2 regions of the Arthrobacter sp. 05N425 genome follow, and region 1 is predicted to be linked to the other one. Evidence: predicted binding sites of a transcription regulator. Region 1 holds the regulator's gene; the other holds the start of a gene.
What was found. Region 1 encodes Rex, which represses fermentation and respiration genes when NADH is low (regulators of the CRP and FNR family bind a similar motif). Its sites were predicted from a motif close to CTTGTGAANNNNTTCACAAG; they were not measured.

Region 1 (11,315 bases):
GGCCGAGGGCCTCGGAGATCGGCTGCGCCGTTTCCTGCGCACGGGTCAGCGGGGACGCCGCGAGGTGCACGATCTTCGCCCCCTGCGCGGCGCGGTCACTGAAGTGCTCGGCAAGCATCCGGGCCATCTGCTGACCCAGTTCGGAGAGGTGGAACTCGGGCAGCCTGCCGTACAGGACGCCTTCGGGATTGTGGACCTCGCCGTGGCGGAGCAAGTGAACAGTGGCTTGGGGCATGTGTACCAGTTTCTCAAAGGGCAGGGGCAATGACGAAATCTTCTACAAGAGGTAGAACTGAAACTTTTTGGGAAATGTTCCCCGGGGGTGGAATAAAAGATGCAAATGCATGTTTATACTGGGTGACGCAGTTAGTTGAGACTTCAACCAATGAAGTGAAGACCGACGATCAGATGAACTTCCGCACGACCCACCCGACTCAAGGAGAATCACCATGGCACTTCCCGCCAACCTCACCACCGGCACCTGGACCCTCGACTCCTCGCACAGCGAAATCGGCTTCACCGTCCGCCACGCGGGCATCAGCAAAGTCCGCGGCCAGTTCAAGGAAGCCGACGCAACCCTGGACCTCGCCGAGAACGTCGCCGACTCCAAGGTGAACGCCACCATCAAGACCGCGAGCTTCGACTCCGGCGACGTCAACCGCGACGGCCACGTCCGCGGCGAAGACTTCTTCGACGTCGAGAAGTTCCCGGAGATCTCCTTCGTCTCCAACGCCATCGTCCCCAAGGGCGACGCCTACGAGCTCCAGGGCGACCTCACGATCAAGGGTGTCACCCGTCCCGTAGCGCTGGAAACCGAGCTCAACGGCGTGGCCGTTGACCCGTTCGGCAACACCCGCGCCGGCCTGACCGCCGAGACCACAATCAGCCGCAAGGACTTCGGCCTGACCTGGAACGCCGTCCTCGAGGCTGGCGGCGTGCTGGTCAGCGACAAGGTTGCCATCAACCTCGAACTGGCCTTCATCGCCCCCGCAGCGTAGTCCGCGCCGCCCCGAGCGGCGGACAGGGCCCGTCCACGCGACGCCCTCTTCAACACCCCGCGCCATCCCCGGATGGCGCGGGGTGTTTGGTTTAACCGGGACCGCTTCGGGGGCTGACTTGGGCGCGTTCCACGAGCGCGCCGGGCGGCCTCCGCTCCCGCCCCGGAGTCAGCTAGGAACCACCGGTTCCGCGGTCTAAAGTGAAATCCATGAGCAATACCGGCGACGTCCCCGAGCCCGATCAGCCAGGCGCCATTCCGCCGGAACGGGGCAGCGTTCCGCCGGTCGGACCGGGTCAGCCCGGGCGGTTCGGCGGGTTCCGGATCGAGTGGCCGGCCGACCGGCCGCGGAACTTCCGGGACGCGCTCCCCCTGGGCGGTTATTCCGGGATCCTCAACCTCCCGGCCATGCCCACGGAGCTGAAGATCTCCTACTGGGTCTGGGTGATTGGCGGGTTACTCGGCCTGCTCGCAGGCGTGATCGGGCTCTTCGGCACCCTGGTCCTCTTTGTGGTCTCGCCCCCGGCCGGCATCCTGCTGCTATTGCTGGTGCTGGTGGCGGTGGCCCTGGCCGCGGCACAGGTCACGCTGGCGATGAAGATGAAGGAGGGCTGGGAATGGGCCAGGTTCGCCCTCACCATCGCCGCTGGCGTCAGCCTGGTGCTCGCCCTGGCCAGCATCGGCGTCGCGGGGGGCGGAAGCTGGCCCGGCTTCGTCATAAGCCTGGTGGCGACCGTGCTGATGTGGCTGCCGAAGTCGCAGGCCTGGTTCGACGCGTTCAAGGGCCGTTCCTGACCTTCCTCGGCACCAGGCTGCTCCTCGGTGGCTTTGCCTCCGGAAACGCGGATACCCGCGTGCCGGCGGCTCCAAAAATGCCCCTCAGAATACCTCCGCGGAATGACCCAAACCGCCGCAAGCGCGGGGTACGGTGTAGTTAAACCATGCTGGGGGCAGGGTGAAGACACTGGTCCCGGTAGCCCATCCCGTCATCGAAATGCAAAGGACCGCCATGAGTAACCCGCCAGTCGAGCCTTCCAGCCCGGACGGACCCGAGTCGGGCAAGCAGGCTCCGCAGTACGGCCAGAATGCTCCCCAGTTCGGACAGCAGCCGCCGGCTCCGCAGTATGGGCAGAATGCCCCGCAGGCGCCCCAGTACGGCCAGCAGGCTCCGCAGTATGGCCAGAACGCCCCGCAGGCGCCCCAGTACGGGCAGCAGGCTCCGCAGTACGGGCAAACCGGGCCCCAGTACGGCCAGCAGGCTCCCGGCTATGGCCAGCAGCCGCCGGCCTACGGGCAGGCCCCGGGCCAGTTCGGCCAGAGCCCCTACGGCCAATCCCCTTACGCGCAGTATCCGTCGGAACTCCCCACCGGTGGAGCCGGGACCAGGCCGCCGCAGCTCGACCTCGCCTTCTGGCTCATCATCGGTGCGGGCATCCTGTCCCTCATCAGCAGCCTGGTTGTGTCCTTTACCGGGGCGGACTACTTTGAGACCGCGATGCAGCAGGCCGGCGCCCAGCAGGGCAGGAGACTCTCAGCGGACGAACTCAATGCGGTGCGGGCAATCGTCCCCATCAGCGGCATCATTGGCGGCCTCATCTCCTTCGGGCTCTACGCACTGGTCGCATTCCCGGTCCGCAAGGGCAAGAATTGGGCCCGCATCCTGGGAACGGTCTTTGCCGCCCTGTCGCTGTTTGGCCTGTTCGGCGGCGTATTCGCCTTCGGCGCCCTCTCCGGCGTGCTGCAGATCATCGTGATCCTGATGGGCGTGGCCGGCATCGTGATCCTGTACTTGCCGACGGTTTCCCCCTACTTCCAGAAGCAGCAGCCGTTCTCCAACCCGTACGCGCAGAACCCCTACGGCCGCTAACCAAGCACCGCTGCAGAGGGCGCGGGAGCCGGATGGGCCGACTGAAGTCAGTCGGCGTCTTCCGGGTCCTGCGCCCTTTGTGCGTGGTAGGCGAGAATCTGCAGTTCGGTGGCCATATCCACCTTGCGGAGATTGACTCCCGGCGGGACCTGCAGCATGACCGGGGCGAAGCTCAGGATGCTGCGCACGCCAGCGGCCACTACCCGGTCGCACACGCTTTGCGCCACGGCCGCGGGCAGCGCCAGGACCACCATGTTGGTCCCGGTGCGGCGCAGCACGGCTTCCAGATCTGCGGCGTCGCTCACCCGCAGCCAGCCAACCTCGCTGCCCACCACCATCTGGTCGGCGTCGAAGATCGCCACGATGTCAAAGCCCCGGGACTCGAAGCCGCCGTACCGGGCGAGGGCCTTGCCGAGGTTGCCGGCGCCGACGATCGCAACTTTCCAGTCGTGGGTCAAACCCAGGGCCGCGGCAATGTGCCGGTTCAGGTACTGCACCTCATAGCCCACGCCCCGCGTTCCATAGGACCCCACATAGGAGAGGTCCTTGCGGAGGGTGGAGGAACTGACGCCCGAAGCCTCGGCGAGCGATTCAGAGGAGACCCGGTCCACCCCCTCGGCCAGCAAAGTGGTCAGGGCGCGCAAATAGATCGTCAGCCGCGCCACGGCCGCGGGCGGGATCTGCTTGGCAGCAGGTCCGGCCGCCCCGGGCAGGGCGTCGGGTGAAGAATCCAGCGAAGTCACTATCTGCTCCATTGCGTCGCGTTGTGACTCCACTCTAGAGCCCCCGCAGTTCGGGCCACAAAGCCGGGGACCGCGTCGCCGCAGCCGCTTGCCCGGGGTGCACTCAGGCTGACTGGCCGAGGGCGCGGCGCAGGGTTCGGGCCAGCCGAACCTCGTCGATCCGCCAGAAATCCCGCTGGACCCCGTCCACCAGCAGTACCGGGATCTCCTCGGCGTAGCGCTCGCGCAGGACATCGTCGTCGTCGATGGACCGCTCGGACCAGCCGAGTCCCAGCGCAGCGGTGACCCGGCCGACGGCGTCGCGCGCGTCCGCGCACAGGTGGCAGTCAGCTTTGGTGATGAGTACGACATCGGGAAGGGGCGCGGGTATGGCCATGGTTCCACGGTAGCCCGGCGCCCGGCCCGGCGTCGACGCGACCTGGTGTTCCAGCCGGGCGGCCGGTGCGGCGGGGCCCTTTCTGCGCGTGGGATCCCCCGCCATTGACTAGACTCGTGGCATGCCCGAGGAGAAGATCGTCGCTGTGGCCACGCGGCCTGTTGCGTCACCGCAGCACGGCGAAGCCGCCTTCTTCGACGTTGACAACACCCTTATGAGGGGCGCCAGTCTCTTCCACGTGGCCCGCAAAATGCATCAGCGCGGGGCGTTCACCATTCCCCAGGCGGCGGGCTTTGCCTGGAAGCAGCTGATGTTCGTGTTCCGCGGCGAGAACATGGACGACGTCCACGCCGTCCGCGACACCGCCCTGAGCCTCGCCTCGGGTTTCACCGTGCAGGACATCGAAGCCCTCGGCGAGGAAGTCTACGACGAGATGATCGAGTCCCGGATCTGGCCCGGCACCAAGGCCCTGGCCGAACAGCACCTGCGGGTGGGCCGCCGGGTCTGGTTGGTCACGGCCACGCCGATCGAGGTGGCCACCGTCATTTCCACCCGGCTGGGCCTCACCGGCGCTCTCGGCACCGTGGGCGAGATCCACGACGGCTCCTACACCGGACGGCTGGTGGGCGAGATCCTGCACGGCCCGGCCAAGGCCGTCGCAGTCCGCGGCATTGCCGAGGCGGAGGGCCTGGACCTGAACCGCTGCTGGGCCTACAGCGACTCCCACAATGACATTCCGCTACTCAGCATGGTCGGGCACCCGGTGGCCATCAACCCCGACGCCCGGCTGCGCCGCCACGCCCGCGAACACAACTGGCCGGTCTACGACTTCCGGTCCGGCCGTCGCGCCGCGACCCTGGGCCTGAAGGCCGCAACCGTCGGCGGGGCCATCTACGGTCTCTGGCGGGGCTTCTCCCGCTTCCGCGGCCCCACGGCCTAAGCGCACTCCGGGGCCAGCCCGCTACGCGTTCGGACGGGCGCACCCCGGATCCCGGGTGCCCCTGTCCGGATCCGCCGCGTATTGCCGGATCCGCCGCGCGTTGCCGAAAAGAAAATGCCCGCCGCCGAAAAGGCAACGGGCATTGACGCTGTTCGAAGTATCTCTACTTCTTGTTGCGACGCTGGTGGCGCGTCTTGCGAAGCAGCTTGCGGTGCTTCTTCTTGGCCATACGCTTGCGACGCTTCTTAATAACTGAACCCACGAAAGTTCCTTACCGGCTAGATGCAGTACCTGCCCGTTGGGAAGGGTCCGCGGGCTAAGCAAGCAGACTGAACAACTGACAGGTTCTTACAATGACGTAAAACGTTCCTTAACAGGGTACCGCCTATCCGGGGCACACCACGACCGCAGGCCCCGCGAAGGGGTCTGCCGCGGCCCGGTGCGACAGCGGAAGACTCAGGCCGTCTCAGTACGTCCGTCAACAACAGCACCCTTGAGATACTGTTCGACGGCGTTTTCCGGAACCCGGTAGGAGCGACCAAAGCGCACCGCCGGCATTTCGCCGGAGTGCACCAGGCGATACACGGTCATCTTTGATACCCGCATTACATCCGCGACCTCGGCCACGGTGAGAAAGCGCGCGTTGGAGAAGTTGGCCTCCGAAGACATTTCCCTATTCCTTTTGCTCAAGCGAACGGCTGCCCCGTCTGAACGACATGGCGGTGTGCCGATGCTGAGCCATCAAACAACCATGTGCTAGATACTCTAGGGGTTCATGGTGCCAATGTGAAAGGTTTCCGCAGGATTCTGCGAAGGATTTCCGCAGGATTTTCCCGCTTGGCCCCTCCTGCGCCCCCGCGTTCAACCCCGGACCCGCCGGGTGCGTGCCGACGCCGCCAGCTGGCCGAGCAGCGACGCCGTCACGTCCCAGTCCATGCAGGCATCCGTGACGCTCTGGCCGTACAGCAGCTGGTCGGTTCCCGCGGCGTGTTCGGCAACGTCAAGGGACTGCGCCCCGCCCACCAGGAAGCTCTCCAGCATGACGCCGGCGATGGCGGACGCGGAGGCCCCGCCGTCCTCGAGCTGGGCACCGATCTCCAGCGCGACCTCGGCCTGCCGGTGGTGGTTCTTGCCGCTATTGGCGTGGCTCGCGTCCACGATCAGCCGCGGGTTCAGCTGCCTGGCGGCGAGCCGGGCGGAGGCGGCTTCGACGTCGGCGGCGGAGAAGTTCGGGCCGTCGCTGCCGCCGCGCAGGATGACGTGGGTGTCCGGGTTTCCGGCGGTGCTGACCAGCGCGGCCCTTCCGTCGCCGTCGATCCCCAGGAAGGCCTGGGCGGCACCCGCAGCACTGCAGGCGTCAAGCGCTACCTGCAGGCCGCCGTCGGTCCCGTTCTTGAAGCCGATCGGCATGGACAGCCCGGACGCCAGCTGGCGGTGGATCTGGCTTTCCGTGGTGCGCGCCCCGATGGCACCCCAGGCGACGAGGTCCGCCATGTACTGCGGGCTGATGGGCTCGAGGAATTCCGTGGCGGTGGGCAGTCCCAGTGCAGTGACCTGGCGCAGGAACTGGCGGGCGGCGCGCAGACCCGCGGCAATGTCGTGGCTGCCGTCGAGCCGCGGATCGTTGATCAGGCCCTTCCAACCGACCGTGGTGCGCGGCTTCTCGAAGTAGGTGCGCATGACGATCAGCAGGTCTTCGCGGTGTTTCTCGGCCTGGCTGACCAGCCGGCGGGCGTATTCCAGTCCGGCCTTGGGATCGTGGATGGAGCACGGGCCCACGATCACCAGGAGCCGGTCGTCGACGCCGTCCATGATCGCGCGGACCTCGTCCCGGCCGCGGCCGACGACCTCGGAGCCGCGGGCATCCAGCGGGAGTTCCGCGATCATCTCCTGCGGGGTGGGCAGCGCGGTGAATTGGCTGACGCGCAGGTTGGACGTGGTCTGCTGGCTGTCAGGGGCTGCTTCGATGCTCATGGTGGGTCCTGTTCCGGGTGCGGAGCGGGCCCTGATCAGAACCCGCCGGAGAAATGGCGAAGGGCAGAGGATGATCTCTGCCCTGTTGGCTCTGAAGGTGTGTTGGATGCGTGTCAGTTAGACGCGGGCCCCTCCAGAGCCAACGAAAAATACGCATACCAACGGTTAGTCATGCCACCGACCATAGCTCCGTCAACAGCCGGAGGGCAAAGCGGCGCCGTAATATTCCGACGGCGTCCCTTAGAGTGTGGTTGGACCACAGACTGTGACGAGACGCACCGGAGGCAGCAATGACGCAACCCCCCATCATGGGCAACCCCGAGGCCCCGACGACAGCGGAGGACACCGCCACCAGCCATCACACCGGCGGGACGTCCGCCAACGGGACGCCCACCGCCGGCAGGGGCCCGGTGCCGCGCGTGGGCGGACTGCCTGCCGCCCTCAAGCGCCGGGTGCCAAAGTACGCTGACCTCGCACCGCTGATGCAATTCCAGAAGCCGGACTTCGGCCGCGAGGCGAAGCTGCGCCGGGCCAGCACCATCTGGGATCTGCGGGACATCGCCAAGCGTCGCACCCCGAAGGCGCCGTTCGACTACACGGACGGGGCGGCCGAGGCCGAGATCACCCTGCGCCGGGCCCGCCAGGCCTTCCTGGACATCGAATTCCGTCCCGGCATCCTGCGCGACGTCTCCAGCGTGGACCTCGGCACCGAGATCCTGGGCAAGGCCGCCCGGCTGCCCTTCGGCATCGCGCCCACCGGCTTCACCCGGATGATGCAGTCCGAGGGCGAGTACGCCGGTTCCCGGGCCGCCGCGGCCGCCGGCATTCCGTACACGCTCTCCACCATGGGCACCGCGTCGATCGAGGACGTGGCCGCCGCGGCCCCGGACGGCCGCAACTGGTTCCAGCTGTATCTGTGGACGGACAGGAACCGTTCGCTGGAACTGATCGAACGCGCCGCCCAGGCAGGCAACGACACGCTCATGGTGACGGTGGATACCGCCGTCGCGGGCGCCCGCCTGCGCGATGTCCGCAACGGCATGACCATCCCTCCGGCGCTGACGCTCAAGACCGTGCTGGACGCTTCCTACCGGCCCGCGTGGTGGTTCAATTTCCTCACGCACGAGCCGCTGACCTTCGCCTCGCTGTCGCGCTACACCGGCACCGTGGCAGACCTGATCAACTCCATGTTCGATCCCACCCTGACCTTCGCGGACCTCGACTGGCTGCGTGAAACCTGGAAAGGCAAGCTCGTGGTCAAGGGCATCCAGACCGTCGACGACGCGCGCAAGGTCGTGGACCACGGCGCGGACGGCATCGTGCTCTCCAACCACGGCGGCCGCCAGCTGGACCGGGCCCCCATCCCCTTCCACCTGCTCCCGGAGGTCTCCGCGGCGCTCAAGGCGGACAACAGCGACGCTGCAGTCATCCTGGACACCGGCATCATGAGCGGCGCGGACATCATCGCGGCACTGGCGCTGGGTGCGGACTTCACCCTGATCGGCCGCGCCTACCTTTACGGCCTGATGGCCGGCGGCCGGGCCGGGGTGGACAGGGCCATCCAGATCCTCGAGACGGATATGCGGCGCACCATGGCGCTGCTGGGCGTCAGCCGGATCTCCGAGCTCACCCCGGACCACGTCCGGCTCCTTGCCAGATAGCCCACGGTTCCGCGAGAGGGCAGTTCGCGGCAGTGTTTGTGCCGAACACTGCCGCGAACTGCCATCTGGGCGCGGCAGTGGGGCCTGCTACTTTTTCCGGCCGAATTTTGGCAGGTTCGCCAGCAGGTCCGCGGCGCGGGTGGCGGCGCGGCCAACGGTCCGGCCGATCTGCTGCGGCCGTTTGTCCTCCCCGGCGGTGCCGACGGGGAGGGCGACGGCGGGGCTGAGCGTGCTGCCCGCGGTACGTTCGGCCAACGCCGCTGCGGCCGGTTCCGCTGCAGTCGGCGGGGTAGTCACGGCGGCGGCAAGACTGTCCGGGCCGGGTGCCGGGGTGGCGGGCGGCGTCGAGGGCTCGGCAGCGGCAGCGCGGCCGACGTCGAACGTCTCGAGCCAACTGGCGACGCCGGCCAGCGGCTTGGGGTTGAGCGCGTAGTATCGCTTCTGGCCTTGGGCGCGCATGCTGACCAGGTCGGCTTCGCGCAGGACCTTAAGGTGCTTGGAAATGGTGGGCTGGCTCGCCTCGAGCTCCTGGACCAGCTCCCCCACCGCTTTGTCCCCGTTGCGGAGGGACACCAGAATGTCACGCCGGGTTGCCTCAGCAATGACGGCAAATACGTCGTCTGTCACCATGCCCTCCACCCTAGCGACATATACGCCGGATGGCATCCACTAATTACGGGCGTCTGCGCAGCCCTCGCCCGGCAGCCCGGAACCGCAGCCTAGTCGAACCAGGGATCCAGTCCGTAGAGCGGGAAAACTTCCTTGCGGGTGGCCATCACGGTGCGGTCCACCTCGTCGTTGGGGTCGAACCCGACCTCCCAGGAACGCCACCAGAGATCGACGTCGTCGCCCATCACCGTAGGCGGTTCGACGCCGTACTTGGCTCCATATTTTTCTTGCACATATTGCCGCCAGTCCTCGGGGACGGCGGTCCGCAGCGGGACCGGGCGCCCGGCGGCGATCGCGATCAGGTGGCTCCAGGAGCGCGGGACCACTGTGATCACGTTGTAGCCCCCGCCGCCGGTGGAGATCCAGCGGTTCTCGCAGTAGCGGGCCGCGAGGTTGCCGATCGCCGTGGCGGCCTCCCGCTGGCCGTCCACGCTGATGTTCAGGTGCGTCAGCGGATCCAGGCGGTGCGAGTCACAGCCATGCTGGCTGACGATGACCTCCGGCTCAAAGGCTCCCACCAACTGCGGAACGATCGCGTGGAAGGCCCGCAGCCAGCCGGCATCTCCGGTCCCGGCCGGGAGCGCCACGTTCACGGCGCTGCCCTGGGCGTTCGGGCCGCCGATCTCGTTGGCGAACCCGGTGCCAGGGAACAGCGTCAGCCCGGTCTCGTGCAGCGAGATCGTCAGCACCCTGGGATCGTCCCAGAAGATGCTCTGCGTTCCGTCTCCGTGGTGCGCGTCGACATCGACATACACCACCCGTTGCACGCCGCCATCGAGCAGCCGCTGGATGGCCAGGGCGGCGTCGTTGTAGATACAGAAGCCGCTGGCCCGCTCGCGGGAGGCGTGGTGCATGCCGCCGCCGAAGTTCACGGCCCGGACCGCGCTGCCGTCCAGGATGGCGGCGGCGGCCAGCAGGGAGCCGCCGGCCAGCCGCGCGCTGGCCTCATGCATGCCGGCGAAGGCCGGGTCGTCTTCGGTGCCGAGGCCGCGTTCCAGATCCGGGGTGTCCGGGTCCGCACTGACGCGGCGGACGGCGGCGACATATTCCGCGCTGTGCACGGCACCCAGTTCCTCGTCGGTAGCCACCGAGGGTGCCGCCACGCTGACGTGGTCCAGGTCCAACAGTCCAAGGCTCCGGGCCAGCCGCGCGGTGAGCTCCATACGTTCGGGCGCCATCGGGTGGCTGTGGCCGAAGTTGTACGCCGTCATGGCGGAGTCCCACACCACCGTCGTCGGCAGGGCGGTCTGGGCGAGTCCGGGCAGGAAGGTCATCAATCACAGGCTACCGGAGCGCACCGCCCCGATCCCCGTCGTTGCGCGGAATATAGTGGTTTACTACTGAAGGACGCCGTTTCAACCGAGGACAAGCCGCACATGACGCAAAGCCAGTCGAGGTCACCGAGCCCGGCCAGCTGGCACCCCGGCCAGCCGGAGCGCGAGGGCCTGTGGATCTTCACCCGGCTGCGCGACTTCGTCGACGACATCGCCAACACCTCCCCGGCCCGCCTGGCCGTCTCCGCCTTCGCCGTGGTCGTCCTGATCTTTACCGTCCTGCTCACCCTGCCCGTGTCCTCGGCGACCGGGCAGGTGACCCCGCTGCACCAAGCCCTCTTCACGGCGGTGTCGGCGGTATGCGTGACGGGGCTGACCGTTGTGTCCACGGCGGTGCACTGGTCCTTCTTCGGCCAGCTGGTGATCCTGGTCGGCATCTTCGTCGGCGGCCTCGGGACCCTGACCCTGGCGTCGCTGCTGGCACTGATGGTCAGCAAGAAACTCGGTGTGCGCGGCAAGCTCATCGCGCAGGAGGCCATGAACAACGCGGGCCGCCTCGGCGAGGTGGGCACGCTGCTGCGGATCGTCATCGTCACCTCCGTGGTCATTGAGGCGGCCCTGGCCGCTGCCCTGGTTCCGAGGTTCCTGGCACTGGGCGAAAGCGTCGGCCAGTCATTCTGGCACGGCGTATTCTACTCCATTTCGGCGTTCAACAACGCCGGCTTCACGCCCCATTCGGACGGCATCGTGCCGTACGAAACCGACCTGTGGATCCTGATTCCGCTGATGATCGGCGTCTTCCTTGGCAGCCTCG
Region 2 (11,315 bases), on a different contig from region 1:
TCCGGGCAACGCGGGGATTCAGGTACTCGGTGACCCGCTTGATGGCGCTGCCCTTGCCGGCGGCGTCGCGCCCTTCAAAGATCACCAGAACCCGTGCGCCCGTGCTGCGGACCCATTCCTGCAACGCAACCAGCTCCGCCTGGAGCCGCGCCAGTTCCGCGGTGTAGACGCCGAGAGGCAGCCGGCCAGGCTGCCCCGGCTCCTCCCCCGGGCCGTCCTTATGGCGCGTGGGCTCCCGCCCGGCGCTACCCTTGCCGGCACTGCCCTTGCCGGCACTGCCCTTGACGGCACTGCCTTTGACGGCGCCTGCCTTGCGATGTGCCATGGTTCCCGTCCCAGTAATGGCGGCTGAATTCCAGCCTCCTGTCCTGCCGCGCCCATTCTTGCGGAGCGCCCCACTGCCCACAAGGGGATCTAGGCCCGGGGACAGTGTGAACGCCGTGCTCTTATGCTTGGCCCCATGGAAGCCACCACGCCGGCGCAGCCCATCCTCACGGTCACCGTGAACCCCGCCCTGGACATCAGCACCACCACCGGGGTGGTCACCAGCGGTCATAAGCTCCGTTGCGGACCCAGCCGCCTGGATCCGGGCGGCGGCGGCGTGAACGTGGCCCGGGTGGTCCAACGGCTCGGCGGACGTCCCCTGGCCATCTACACGGCGGGCGGCCCCACGGGCGAGGCCTACCGGAGACTGATCGAAGCGGAGCGGCTCCCCACACTGGTGGTTCCGATCCAGGGCAGCACCCGGCAGGACTTCACTGTCGATGAGACCTCCACCGGCAAGCAGTTCCGCTTTGTCCTGCAGGGACCCGAGCTGAGTGAACCCGAGTGGCGGCTGTGCCTGGCGCTCGTGGCGGATTCCATCCAGCCCGGCGGGTACGTGGTGGCAAGCGGCAGCCTGCCCCCCGGTGTACCGGATAACTTCTACGCCGAGGTGGCCAGGCTCGCGCGCGAGCAGAATGCGCGCTGCGTCGTCGACGCCTCAGGACCGGCCCTGGCCGCCGCCTTGTCCGAGGGGGTCTTCCTGGTCAAACCGAGCCGGCGGGAGCTCGGGCTGCATTTCGGCACGACCCTGGAGACCGAGCAAAGCGAGCTCGACGCCGCCATGGCGCTGGTGGCCGACGGATCCGCCGAACATGTCGCGCTGACCCTGGGCGGCCAGGGAGCAGTCCTGGCGTCCCAGGGCGGCACGCTCCGTCTGGCCGTGCCGCCGGTACGGGTGCAGAGCACGGTCGGTGCCGGCGACAGTTTCCTGGCAGCCTTCGTGCTCCGGCTGGCGCAGGGGCGCACGCTGGCTGATGCGTTCCGTTCGGCGGTCGCTGCCGGCAGCGCGACTGTCACCACACGCGCCACCGAGCTCTGCCACCGGGCCGACGTCGAGCGGCTCGAAGCAGAACTCGCGGAACAAGCCGCCCGGGCCTAGCCGGGAAACCGGCACTCCGCTGGCATGATGTGGCGCATGGGGGAAACCGAAACAAGCTCAAGACCGAGGCCGCGCACCTTCAAGGAGCCATCCGGCCGGGTGGTATCGCTCCTGGTCTGGGGAGGCAGCGCTGCCGGCATGGGCTGGCTGATGCTCGCGGGAAGGGGCGGGGCTGCCGTGGCGGCCGCGCCGTGGCTGGCTGCCGCGGCCCTGCTGGTCTATCTGACGCAGTGGCAGCCGAGGCTGATCGTGGGAGCCGACAAGTTTGACGTGGTCAACGGGCTCCGACGGCACCGGATCCCGTTCGCCGCCGTGGACGACGTCGAGGTCCGCTACTCCGTCACGGTGAGGGCTGCCGGTAGGAAGTATGTCAGCTGGGGTGCCCCGACGCCGCCCAGCGCCTTTGGCACCGGGTTCGAACAGGCCCGGGACTGGAAGGAACGCCCCTTCGGGATGCTGCCGTCCAATGAGCGCATGGGCCAGCCTCCGACGTCGGGCGGACGGGATGCGATTGTCCGGGCCTGGCAGGATGCCAGGCAGCCGGGCGCAACCAGCGGCCCCGGCCAGAGTTCGGCCGAGCGCACGGTCGTGTCCGAGTGGAACGTCCCGATGCTGGTCGTGGGGCTGGTCGTGGCCTGCTGGTGCCTCGTCTCATTGCTGTTCTGACTGCCGGACGGCCTGTGTCCTAAGGCATCACCTTGTAAAGCTCAATGACGGTCTCTTCCGGCGGGGATGTGAAGCCGCCCTCGATGCCGGCCTGCATTTTGGGCATCAGGATGCCGTCACGGAATTTCTCCCAGCTCTCCTGGGAATCGTGGACCGCCATGATTGTCCATCCACCGGCCGATGCGCCGCCGGCATGAAAGACCTGCCCCTCCGGCAAGCGGCCTTCGCCGGGATGAACCGCGGCAATGGACGCCTCGTACTGTTCCTTGGTTCCTCCCGGAAAAAAGTGCACAACTCCGTAGGCCATTTCTACTCCTCGAGTGGTGGGCCGTAGCTGACGATTCCAGTCCTAGACCTGGCAGTGTCGGGTGTCAATGAGCCGGGAATCGTTCCGCTCCCAACAGCGCAGACAGCAGCGCGAATCAGCCCGGACATCAGCGCGGCACGATGGTCTGCTGCCCCGGGCAGGCACCGAGAACCCGTTTCATCGCGTCCTTTTCGGCCGGCGTTACCCACAGCCCGTAGGCGGCCTTCACCGAGATTTGCCGGGCGACGTAGTGGCAGCGGAACGCCTTGTTCGGCGGCAGCCAGGTGGCGGCGTCGGACGCGCTCTTGTCCTGGTTGGCCTGCCCGTCCACGGCAATGAGGTTCAGCGGATCGTTGGCGAGGTGCTGGCGCTGCAGCGGACTCAGCTGCTGGGCCCCCTTTTGCCAGGCGTCCCCCAGCGCCACGACGTGGTCGATCTGCACGGCTTTGCTGGACGCCGCACCGCGCTGGAAGGCGATGGTCCGCCCGGTGTAGGGCTCCTGGAAGGTCCCGGATCCGACCCGGCAGCGGGAGCCTTCGGTGAACATGGCGCCGGCCAGGTCTCGGCGGAGGATGTCGTTGCGGGTGTCACAGCCGTTACGGTCGACGTCGAGCCACGCCTGGCCAAAGGCACTGCGGTTGTAGTTGCCGCTGGCTGCGCGGCCCTTGACCGGCAGCACCGACAGGAGGTCCACGGCGAGACCGGACGGCACGGCCCGAACCGGCGCGACCGGTTTCATCCAACCCGCCGCCAGCACGGGAGCCTCGGTGGGCCCCGCCACCCTCGGCTCTGCGATCGCAAATTGGCCGGCGGTGAAGAACCAGCCGAGGCCAGCCAGCAACGCCAGCATCGTGGCGCCCAGCAATGCCCAGGCCTGGCGCGACCGGCGCCGGGCGCGCCTGAAGTCGCGCCAGGTGACGGTCACGGAAGTTCCGGGGAGGGATGGGGCTGCTGCACCTCATCAGCCTAGGCCGGGGCACCGACAGCGGCCCGGTTGTCCACAGTGTGCAGGACAGGACAGGCTATGCCCCGGGGCTGGCGGCCGGACGGCCGCCGGCTGGTCAGTGCCGAGCGGTCACTGTTCCTTGGTGACCCGGCGGAGGTCCTCCTCGGCGAGATTCAGCAGCGCTTCCAACTGGCTGACCCGCGCGTCGTCGATCTCGCCGGCCTCGCGTTTGGCTCGGGCGTCGTCGAGGAGGCGCTTGGCTTCCTTGGCGTTCCGCCGGGCTACGTCGAGGGCATGTTCCAGGGTGGTTTCGTGCTCCACAGCCGAGTTCTGTTCCATGGCTCCATTGTGGTTCCCTTTCCCGGCCGATTCCAGCGAACCGGCCGGGAAGGTCCAAAGTGGGGCTACCCGACCTCGACCGGCAGCCCGGCAGCTTCGAGGGTCGCGGCCGCGTCCTTGGCCGGGAACGACGGCGGGTTCACGCCGGCCATTTCCTCCATCACACGGACCACCTGGCAGCTGTAACCGAATTCGTTGTCGTACCAGACGTAGAGGACAAGGTTCTTCTCGTTGCTGATGGTGGCGAGGCCATCGACGATGCCGGCGCGGCGGGAGCCGACGAAGTCGGTGGAGACAACCTCGGGCGAATCGATGTAGTCGACCTGCTTGCGCAGCTCCGAGTGCAGCGACATCTCGCGCAGGTAGTCGTTGACCTCATCCTTGGTGGTGCCGTTTTCCAGGCTCAGGTTCAGGATGGCCAGGGAGACATCCGGGGTGGGGACGCGGATGGAGCTGCCGGTCAGTTTGCCCAGGAGCTCGGGCAGGGCCTTGGCGACAGCTTTGGCGGCACCGGTCTCAGTGATGACCATGTTCAGCGCGGCGGAGCGGCCGCGGCGGTCACCCTTGTGGAAGTTGTCGATCAGGTTCTGGTCGTTGGTGAAGGAGTGGACCGTCTCTACGTGGCCGTGCACGACGCCGTAGCGGTCGTTGATCGCCTTTAGTACCGGCGTGATGGCGTTGGTGGTGCAGGACGCCGCCGAAACAATCTTGTCCGAATCCGTGATGGTGGCGTGGTTGATGCCGTGCACGATGTTTTTCAGCTCGCCCTTGCCCGGGGCGGTGAGCAGAACGCGGGAAACGCCCTTGCTCTGCAGGTGCTGGGAGAGGCCCTCGGCGTCGCGCCAGCGGCCGGTGTTGTCGACCACCAGTGCGTCGTGGATGCCGTAGGCGGTGTAGTCCACCGTGGCCGGGTTGTCCGAGTAGATGACCTGGATCTGGACGCCGTTGGCAGTGATGGTGTCGTTCTCGAGGTCCACCTTGATGGTGCCTTCGAAGGACCCGTGCACCGAGTCGCGGCGCAACAGGCTGGCGCGCTTGGTGAGGTCGTTGTCCGACCCTCGGCGCACCACGATCGCGCGCAGCCGCAGGCCGTGCCCGCCGCCGGCCTTCTCGACCAGGAGGCGGGCCAGGAGCCGGCCGATGCGGCCAAAGCCGTAGAGGACGACGTCGGTGCTGGTGCGGTCGTCGCCGCCGCGCTTGCCGACCACTTCGGCCAGCTCCTCGCGCAGGAAGTCGTCCAGGCTGATGCCGTTGCCTTCTACGCGGTACTTTTCGGTCAGGCGGGCAATGTCGATGGCTGCCGCGCCGAGGTCCAGCTTGGTGAGGGCGTCGAGCAGGGGCGCGGTCTCTTCGAGGCGCAGCTCTTCCTTGCTCATCCGGCGGGCAAAACGGTGCGCCTTGAGGATGTTCATGGTGGACTTGTTGATCAGGCTCCGGCCGTGGATGGACGTCACCACGTTGTTTTCGCGGTACAGCCGGCCGATCACCGGAATCATGGCCTCGGCGAGCGCCTCCCGGCCCATCCACGTATCAAGACAAGAATCTGACGTCTGGCTCACAGAACTACCTTCCTAAAATCCACCACATACGTCCTCGTATGCGGAAGTCGGCTGCCGGCGGATCTCCGGAACCTGGACGCGGCGGGGATTCGGTCCACCCCGGGCGCCTGCATGGAGCGCAAAGAAAAAGCCACCGGCGGCGAACGCAGACCCGGTGGCAGAACATCTACGTTCGCTATCCATTCTAGAGCGGGGCGCCGGTCCAGGGGGCCGGAGGCGGCGTGAAATCACTCACACGAGCGGGGTCCGCCGCGTCACCCAGCCCTTGACGTAGGATGTCCAGATGGGACTCATAGTTGCACTACTTGTCATCTGGCTCATTCTTTCGATCCTGGGCTTCGTCGTGAAGGGCCTGCTTTGGCTGGCCGTCATCGGCCTGGTCCTGTTCGTCGCCACGGCGGCGTGGGGCTGGGTGAAGCGGAAGGCCAAGGCCTGATCCGACACCTACACCTCGATCCAAACGGCAAGGACCGGCACCACACGGTGCCGGTCCTTTTCGTTTGGTTGGATGGGTTGACCGATACGCCGGGTTCTGTGTTCCCGCGCTGTTGCCGGCGCGGGAGTAGCGGCCATCCATCTACGGACGCCGTTGCCGACGCCCTCCAGCGGCCTACCCGGACACTCGGGCGGGCAGCCCTCAAACGTGTCCTGTCTGGCCTTGCTCCGGGTGGGGTTTACCTAGCCTTCCCGGTCACCCGGGAAGCTGGTGGTCTCTTACACCACCGTTTCACCCTTACCTGCTCCCCCGACCGTGCGGACACGGCCCTGGGGCAGGCGGTCTATTCTCTGTGGCACTGGCCTGCGGGTTACCCCGAGTGGGCGTTACCCACCACCCTGCCCTGCGGAGCCCGGACGTTCCTCGAGCCACTTGCGTGACGCGCGGCCGCCTGGTCAACCCATCCGGTTCTCATTCTACGGGCTGCCCCGCAGGCTCACCGCACCGGCGCCTTTTGGGCCTGCCGGTGGGAGAATGAAAGCAGCAACCCCGCCAGGCAAGGAAGCGATTCGGATGGATTTCACCGCCGTCGTCATTTGGCTGATCATCGCCGCGCTCGTGCTCATCCTGGCCCGGGCCTCGATCCGGATTGTGCGCCAGTATGAGCAGGGCGTGCTGTTCCGGCTGGGCCGGGTGATCGGAGTCCGGATGCCCGGGCTGCGCTTTATCATCCCGGTGATCGACCGGCTGCAGCTGGTCAGCCTGCGGATCGTGACCATGCCGATCCAGTCGCAGGGCATCATCACCCAGGACAACGTCAGCGTGGATATCTCCGCGGTGGCCTACTACCGGGTGATCGACGCCGTGAAGTCGGTGGTGGCGATCGAAAATGTGGCTGCCGCGATCAACCAGATCGCCCAGACGACGCTCCGCAAGGTGGTCGGCCGGCACAGCCTGGACCAGACCCTGTCCGAAACGGAACACATCAACAGCGACATCCGCGAAATCCTGGACGCACTCACCCTGGAGTGGGGCGTCGAAGTCACGCTCGTGGAGCTGAAGGACATCCAGCTTCCCGAAAGCATGAAGCGCGCCATGGCCCGGCAGGCGGAGGCCGAGCGGGAGAAGCGGGCCAAGATCATTGCCGCCGAGGGCGAGTCGATCGCGGCTGCGGCGCTCGGTGAGGCTTCTGACATGATGATGGCGCATCCGCTGGCCCTGCAGCTGCGGAACCTGCAGTCCCTCGTCGAGATTGCGGTGGACAAGAACTCCACCGTGGTCTTCCCGGCGCCGCTGATGAGCACCATCGGCGAGCTGTCCGCGTTCCTGGCCCGGGAGACCAAGGCCGCCCAGGCAGCGGTAGCGGCGCCGGCCCAGGCCGCCGGCCCCACCCCCGTGGCGACCACGGCGCCTCCCCCTGTCCCGGCGGCGCCAACGAAGGTAGCCTGACCTCATGGAACTGTTGCTCCTTGCCGTCGGCGCCGGACTGCTGGTCGTCGCGACCGTCGTGCGTGACCTCCTGACCCGCCGGAAGCACGCGCGGCTGGGCAGCGACCCGGAATCCGAGCGGGCACGGCGGGACATCCAGCGGGCCAAGACAGTCGGCCAGTCGAATTTCGTGGGCCTCGACAACACCGGACATCGGCGCTAGCCCGACGCCGGGCCGCGCGCGGCTGCAGCCGCCTGGCCGCCGGTAGGATCGTACGGTGCTAATTCTGCTGCCGCCCTCCGAAGGCAAGACCCCCGCGACCGGCGGTGACGCCGTCGACGCGGATTCGCTCAGCTTCCCCGGCCTCAACGCCTACCGCGCAAAGGTGCTCGAGGCGCTCGGCACCGTCAGCGCGCACGAAGACGCCCTGGCGCTGCTGGGCGTCGGCGCCTCGCTGAAGGCCGACGTCGAACGCAACACCCGCTTGCACGCCGAGCCTGCCGCGCCCGCCCACCAGGTGTATTCCGGCGTCCTCTACGACGCCCTGGACTACCGCTCGCTGACTCCGGCGCAGCGGAAGAAGGCGGACGAAAACGTGCTGGTGATCTCCGCGCTCTGGGGCGCGATCCGGTTTGCGGACCGGGTGCCGGCGTACCGGCTATCGATGGGCACGTCCCTGCCCGACGTCGGACGGCTGGCCTCGTTCTGGAAGCCGCAGCTAACTGAGGCCCTGGCCGCCGCAACGGACGGCGAGCTGCTGGTCGACTGCCGCTCCAGCACCTACGCCGCGGCCTGGGCTCCCCCGCCCGAGCGGACCGTGGCGGTGAACGTCTTCACGGAGGTCAACGGCGTCCGAAAGGTGGTGAGCCACTTCGCCAAGCACACCCGCGGGGAGCTTGCCCGGCACCTGCTGGCCCGCCGCGGCAAGACCCCGCAGACCCCGGCGCAGCTGCACAAGGCCGCCGCCGAGAAATGGTCCGCGGAGCTGGTCCAGGGCACGGCCCGGAAGCCGCACACCCTCAACCTCATCCTGCCCAACTAGCTGGCAGTTGTTGTCGTTTAGACGCCTCTAAACGACAACAACTGCGAGTCACTTGGGGGCTAGGCCCACTCGGCGGAGCGGACCAGGATGCACCCGGAATCCGGGCAGAAGACGATGTCGTCCTCGGCTGCGGCCTTGATCTCGGCGAGGTCACCGGGGCTCAGCTGCATGCCGGATCCTTCGGAGGTGCCGTGGAAGAGCCGGGCCGCGCCGACGCCGCGCTTGGCGAGCGTCTTCTCGTAGACGGCGAGCATTCCCGCGTCCAGTCCCTCGGCGAACTCGGCGCGCTGGCCGCGCACCACGGTCATCTCCGCGGCCACTTCGGCGAGCTGTTCGTCCAGTTCGGCGCGGATGGTGCCAAAGGAACCCTGGATATCGTCAACGATCTGCTGCTGGCTGGCCTGGCGCAGGCGCAGCGAATCCAGCCGCTCCAGGACCTCGAGTTCAACGTCCTCAAGATCCGAGCGGCGTTTGTTCAGGGACGCGATGTCGCGCTGCAGGGCCACGAGGTCCTTGGACAGCCCGGTGCCGCTGTTGAGCCTGGCCTCGTCGCGTTCGATCCGGGAGGCGACCTGCTCGACGTCGGCCTCGGCGCGCTTGAGTTCCAGTTCGGCGTCGTGCACCGCCACCTTCGCGGTCCCGAGTTCTCCGTTGGCCACACTGAGGGCAGCCTCCAGGTCGGTGATCCGGGAGTCGCTTTCAAGGCTGCGGCGGCGGTTGGACAGGGACTTGAGCCTGGCATCGAGTCCCTGCAATTCGAGCAACTTCAACTGTTCCGCCGGTGCTGCCTTGGCCACTATTTCCTCCGCTTGTTCACTTACCGGCCGGAGCCGGGCACCGTACCGGCGCTCCCTAGACTCTAGTCGCCGCCCGGAGTCAGAATGAAGTCCCAGGGGTCGCTGTTGGTGCTGCTGACCCGGATCTCAATGTCGTGGCCCTGGTCGGTCAGCACATTCCCCAAGGCCTCGGCGGCCGCCGGCAGCCACAGCCACTCGCTCGCAAAGTGCGAGACGTCGATCAGGTACGGCCGGTCATTGACGGCAGCCTCGCGGGCCTCCGACGCCGGATGGTGGCGCAGGTCCGCGGTCAGGTAGACGTCGGCGTTGCTCGCGCGGACCTCGTTGAACAGCGAGTCGCCCGCGCCGCCGCACAGGGCCACACGTCGCACCAGGCCGTCCCGGTCGCCGGAAACACGGACGCCGCCGGCCACGGAGGGAAGGATGCCGAAGACCCGCGCGGCGAAGTCCCCCAGCGTCTGCACGTCGACGAGGTCCCCGACCCGGCCGATCCCTTCCTCCGGAAGGCCGTTCGCGGCGGGCGTCAGCGGCACCACGTCCTGCAGGCCCAGCGCGTCGGCCAGTACGTCGGAGACGCCTCCGACGGCGGAATCACCGTTGGTGTGCACTGTCAGCAGTGCGGTCCCTGACTCGATCAGCCGGTGCACCGCCTTGCCCTTGGGGGTGTTGGCGGCAACGGAGGTGACGCCCTTGAGCAGCAGAGGATGGTGCGTAATGAGCAGTTCGGCGCCCCAGGCGACGGCTTCCTCGATGACTTCGAGGGTGGGGTCCACGGCGAAGAGAATCCTGCTCACCTCGGCGGACGGGTGCCCGGCCACCAGGCCTACCTCGTCCCACTCCTCCGCCAGCGATTCGGGCCAGAGCTCCTCGACGGCCAGCAGGATCATGCCCAGCGTGGCGGCCTCGCCGGGGCGGGTAGCTTCGTCGGGCTGCGCTGAAACGTCGGTGTTCTCAGGTTCCATAACCTCATTTTTACCCTATCCGCGGTGCCAGCCACCCCTGCCGGGAGTCCCGGATGCTGGCGGAATGCCGGGTTCGGGAATGATCCGGGCCCTTCGTCCATTGAACAGGACATGAGAACTTTCGTCCTCGGCGGGGGCTGCTTCTGGTGCCTCGACGCCGTCTATCAAAAGACCAAGGGTGTCAGCTCGGTCGTCTCCGGCTACACCGGAGGCCACGACCGCAACCCCGACTACTACAGCGTGTGCTCCGGCACCACCGGCCATGCCGAGGTGGTGGCGGTGACCTTCGACGAGGAGGTGATCCCGGCCGAGGTCATCCTGGACATGTTCTTCGCCCTGCACGATCCCACGACGCTGAACCGGCAGGGTTACGACGTCGGCACCCAGTACCGGTCCTCGATGTTCTACGAGACCACCGAGGAGAAGATCCTTTTCGAGGAAGCGATCGGCCGGAACCAGGAGCTGTGGTCGGACCCGATCGTCACCGAGGTGAGCCGCCTGCCGGTCTTCCACGTGGCGGAGGATTTCCACCAGGACTACTACGCGAAGTACCCCGAACAGGGCTACTGCCAGGTGATCATCAACCCGAAGCTGGCGAAGGCCAGGAAATATTACTCTGCATGGCTTAATGCTTAGCTAGGGCCTGAGCGCCCTCGTTACGCTGACCTTAGAATTCCTCCTCACAGATAGGCACACCTACCCATGGCACGGATCTATGACGATGTTACCCAGCTGGTCGGCGGCACCCCGCTGGTCCGCCTCAACCGGCTGAGCGAAGGCCTGGACGCCACGGTGGCGGTCAAGCTGGAGTTCTACAACCCGGCCAACAGCGTCAAGGACCGGATCGGCGTCGCCATCATCGACGCCGCGGAGAAGTCCGGTGCACTCAAGCCCGGCGGGACCATCGTCGAGGGAACCTCCGGCAACACGGGCATCGCCCTGGCCATGGTCGGCGCCGCCCGCGGCTACAAGGTCATCCTCACCATGCCCGAGACCATGTCCACCGAACGCCGCGTCATGCTCCGCGCCTACGGCGCAGAAATTGTGCTGACCCCCGGTTCCGAGGGCATGCGCGGAGCCGTGGAGAAGGCCCAGGAGATCGTCGCCAACACGGAGAACTCCATCTGGGCGCAGCAGTTCGCCAACGAGGCCAACCCCGAGGTGCACCGCCGCACCACCGCCGAGGAAATCTGGTCGGACACCGACGGCAAGGTGGACATCTTCGTCGCCGGCGTCGGCACCGGCGGAACCGTCACCGGTGTCGGCCAGGTACTCAAGGAGCGCAAGCCCGACGTGCAGATCATCGCCGTCGAGCCCAAGGACTCCCCCATCCTCAACGGCGGCGCCCCGGGCCCGCACAAGATTCAGGGCCTCGGCGCCAACTTCGTGCCGGAAATCCTGGACACCAA

Region 2: AC1DGE_RS02795 (glyceraldehyde-3-phosphate dehydrogenase) is a predicted target of Rex. The motif match lies at 5,459-5,478, and genes of this name have one in related genera.

Annotation. Positions count from the first base shown of each region.
Region 1 is NZ_JBFTMU010000002.1:321,021-332,335, reverse strand. It holds gene AC1DGE_RS04835 (histidine phosphatase family protein) at 1-235, opposite strand, end outside; gene AC1DGE_RS04830 (YceI family protein) at 450-998, shown strand; gene AC1DGE_RS04825 (hypothetical protein) at 1,208-1,792, shown strand; gene AC1DGE_RS04820 (GtrA domain-containing protein) at 2,007-2,864, shown strand; gene AC1DGE_RS04815 (redox-sensing transcriptional repressor Rex) at 2,912-3,607, opposite strand; gene AC1DGE_RS04810 (glutaredoxin family protein) at 3,711-3,983, opposite strand; gene AC1DGE_RS04805 (HAD family hydrolase) at 4,105-4,923, shown strand; gene AC1DGE_RS04800 (30S ribosomal protein bS22) at 5,087-5,185, opposite strand; gene AC1DGE_RS04795 (helix-turn-helix domain-containing protein) at 5,380-5,592, opposite strand; gene AC1DGE_RS04790 (3-deoxy-7-phosphoheptulonate synthase) at 5,785-6,897, opposite strand; gene AC1DGE_RS04785 (alpha-hydroxy acid oxidase) at 7,188-8,558, shown strand; gene AC1DGE_RS04780 (ArsR/SmtB family transcription factor) at 8,646-9,188, opposite strand; gene AC1DGE_RS04775 (acetoin utilization protein AcuC) at 9,278-10,501, opposite strand; gene AC1DGE_RS04770 (TrkH family potassium uptake protein) at 10,604-11,315, shown strand, end outside.
Region 2 is NZ_JBFTMU010000001.1:604,035-615,349, forward strand. It holds gene ppk2 (polyphosphate kinase 2) at 1-325, opposite strand, end outside; gene AC1DGE_RS02770 (1-phosphofructokinase family hexose kinase) at 461-1,423, shown strand; gene AC1DGE_RS02775 (hypothetical protein) at 1,523-2,089, shown strand; gene AC1DGE_RS02780 (hypothetical protein) at 2,109-2,396, opposite strand; gene AC1DGE_RS02785 (HNH endonuclease family protein) at 2,524-3,321, opposite strand; gene AC1DGE_RS02790 (hypothetical protein) at 3,472-3,681, opposite strand; gene AC1DGE_RS02795 (glyceraldehyde-3-phosphate dehydrogenase) at 3,747-5,240, opposite strand; gene AC1DGE_RS02800 (hypothetical protein) at 5,524-5,676, shown strand; RNA gene rnpB (RNase P RNA component class A) at 5,746-6,139, opposite strand; gene AC1DGE_RS02810 (slipin family protein) at 6,250-7,125, shown strand; gene AC1DGE_RS02815 (hypothetical protein) at 7,130-7,327, shown strand; gene AC1DGE_RS02820 (YaaA family protein) at 7,383-8,147, shown strand; gene AC1DGE_RS02825 (zinc ribbon domain-containing protein) at 8,207-8,944, opposite strand; gene AC1DGE_RS02830 (Nif3-like dinuclear metal center hexameric protein) at 9,007-9,906, opposite strand; gene msrA (peptide-methionine (S)-S-oxide reductase MsrA) at 10,018-10,542, shown strand; gene cysK (cysteine synthase A) at 10,609-11,315, shown strand, end outside.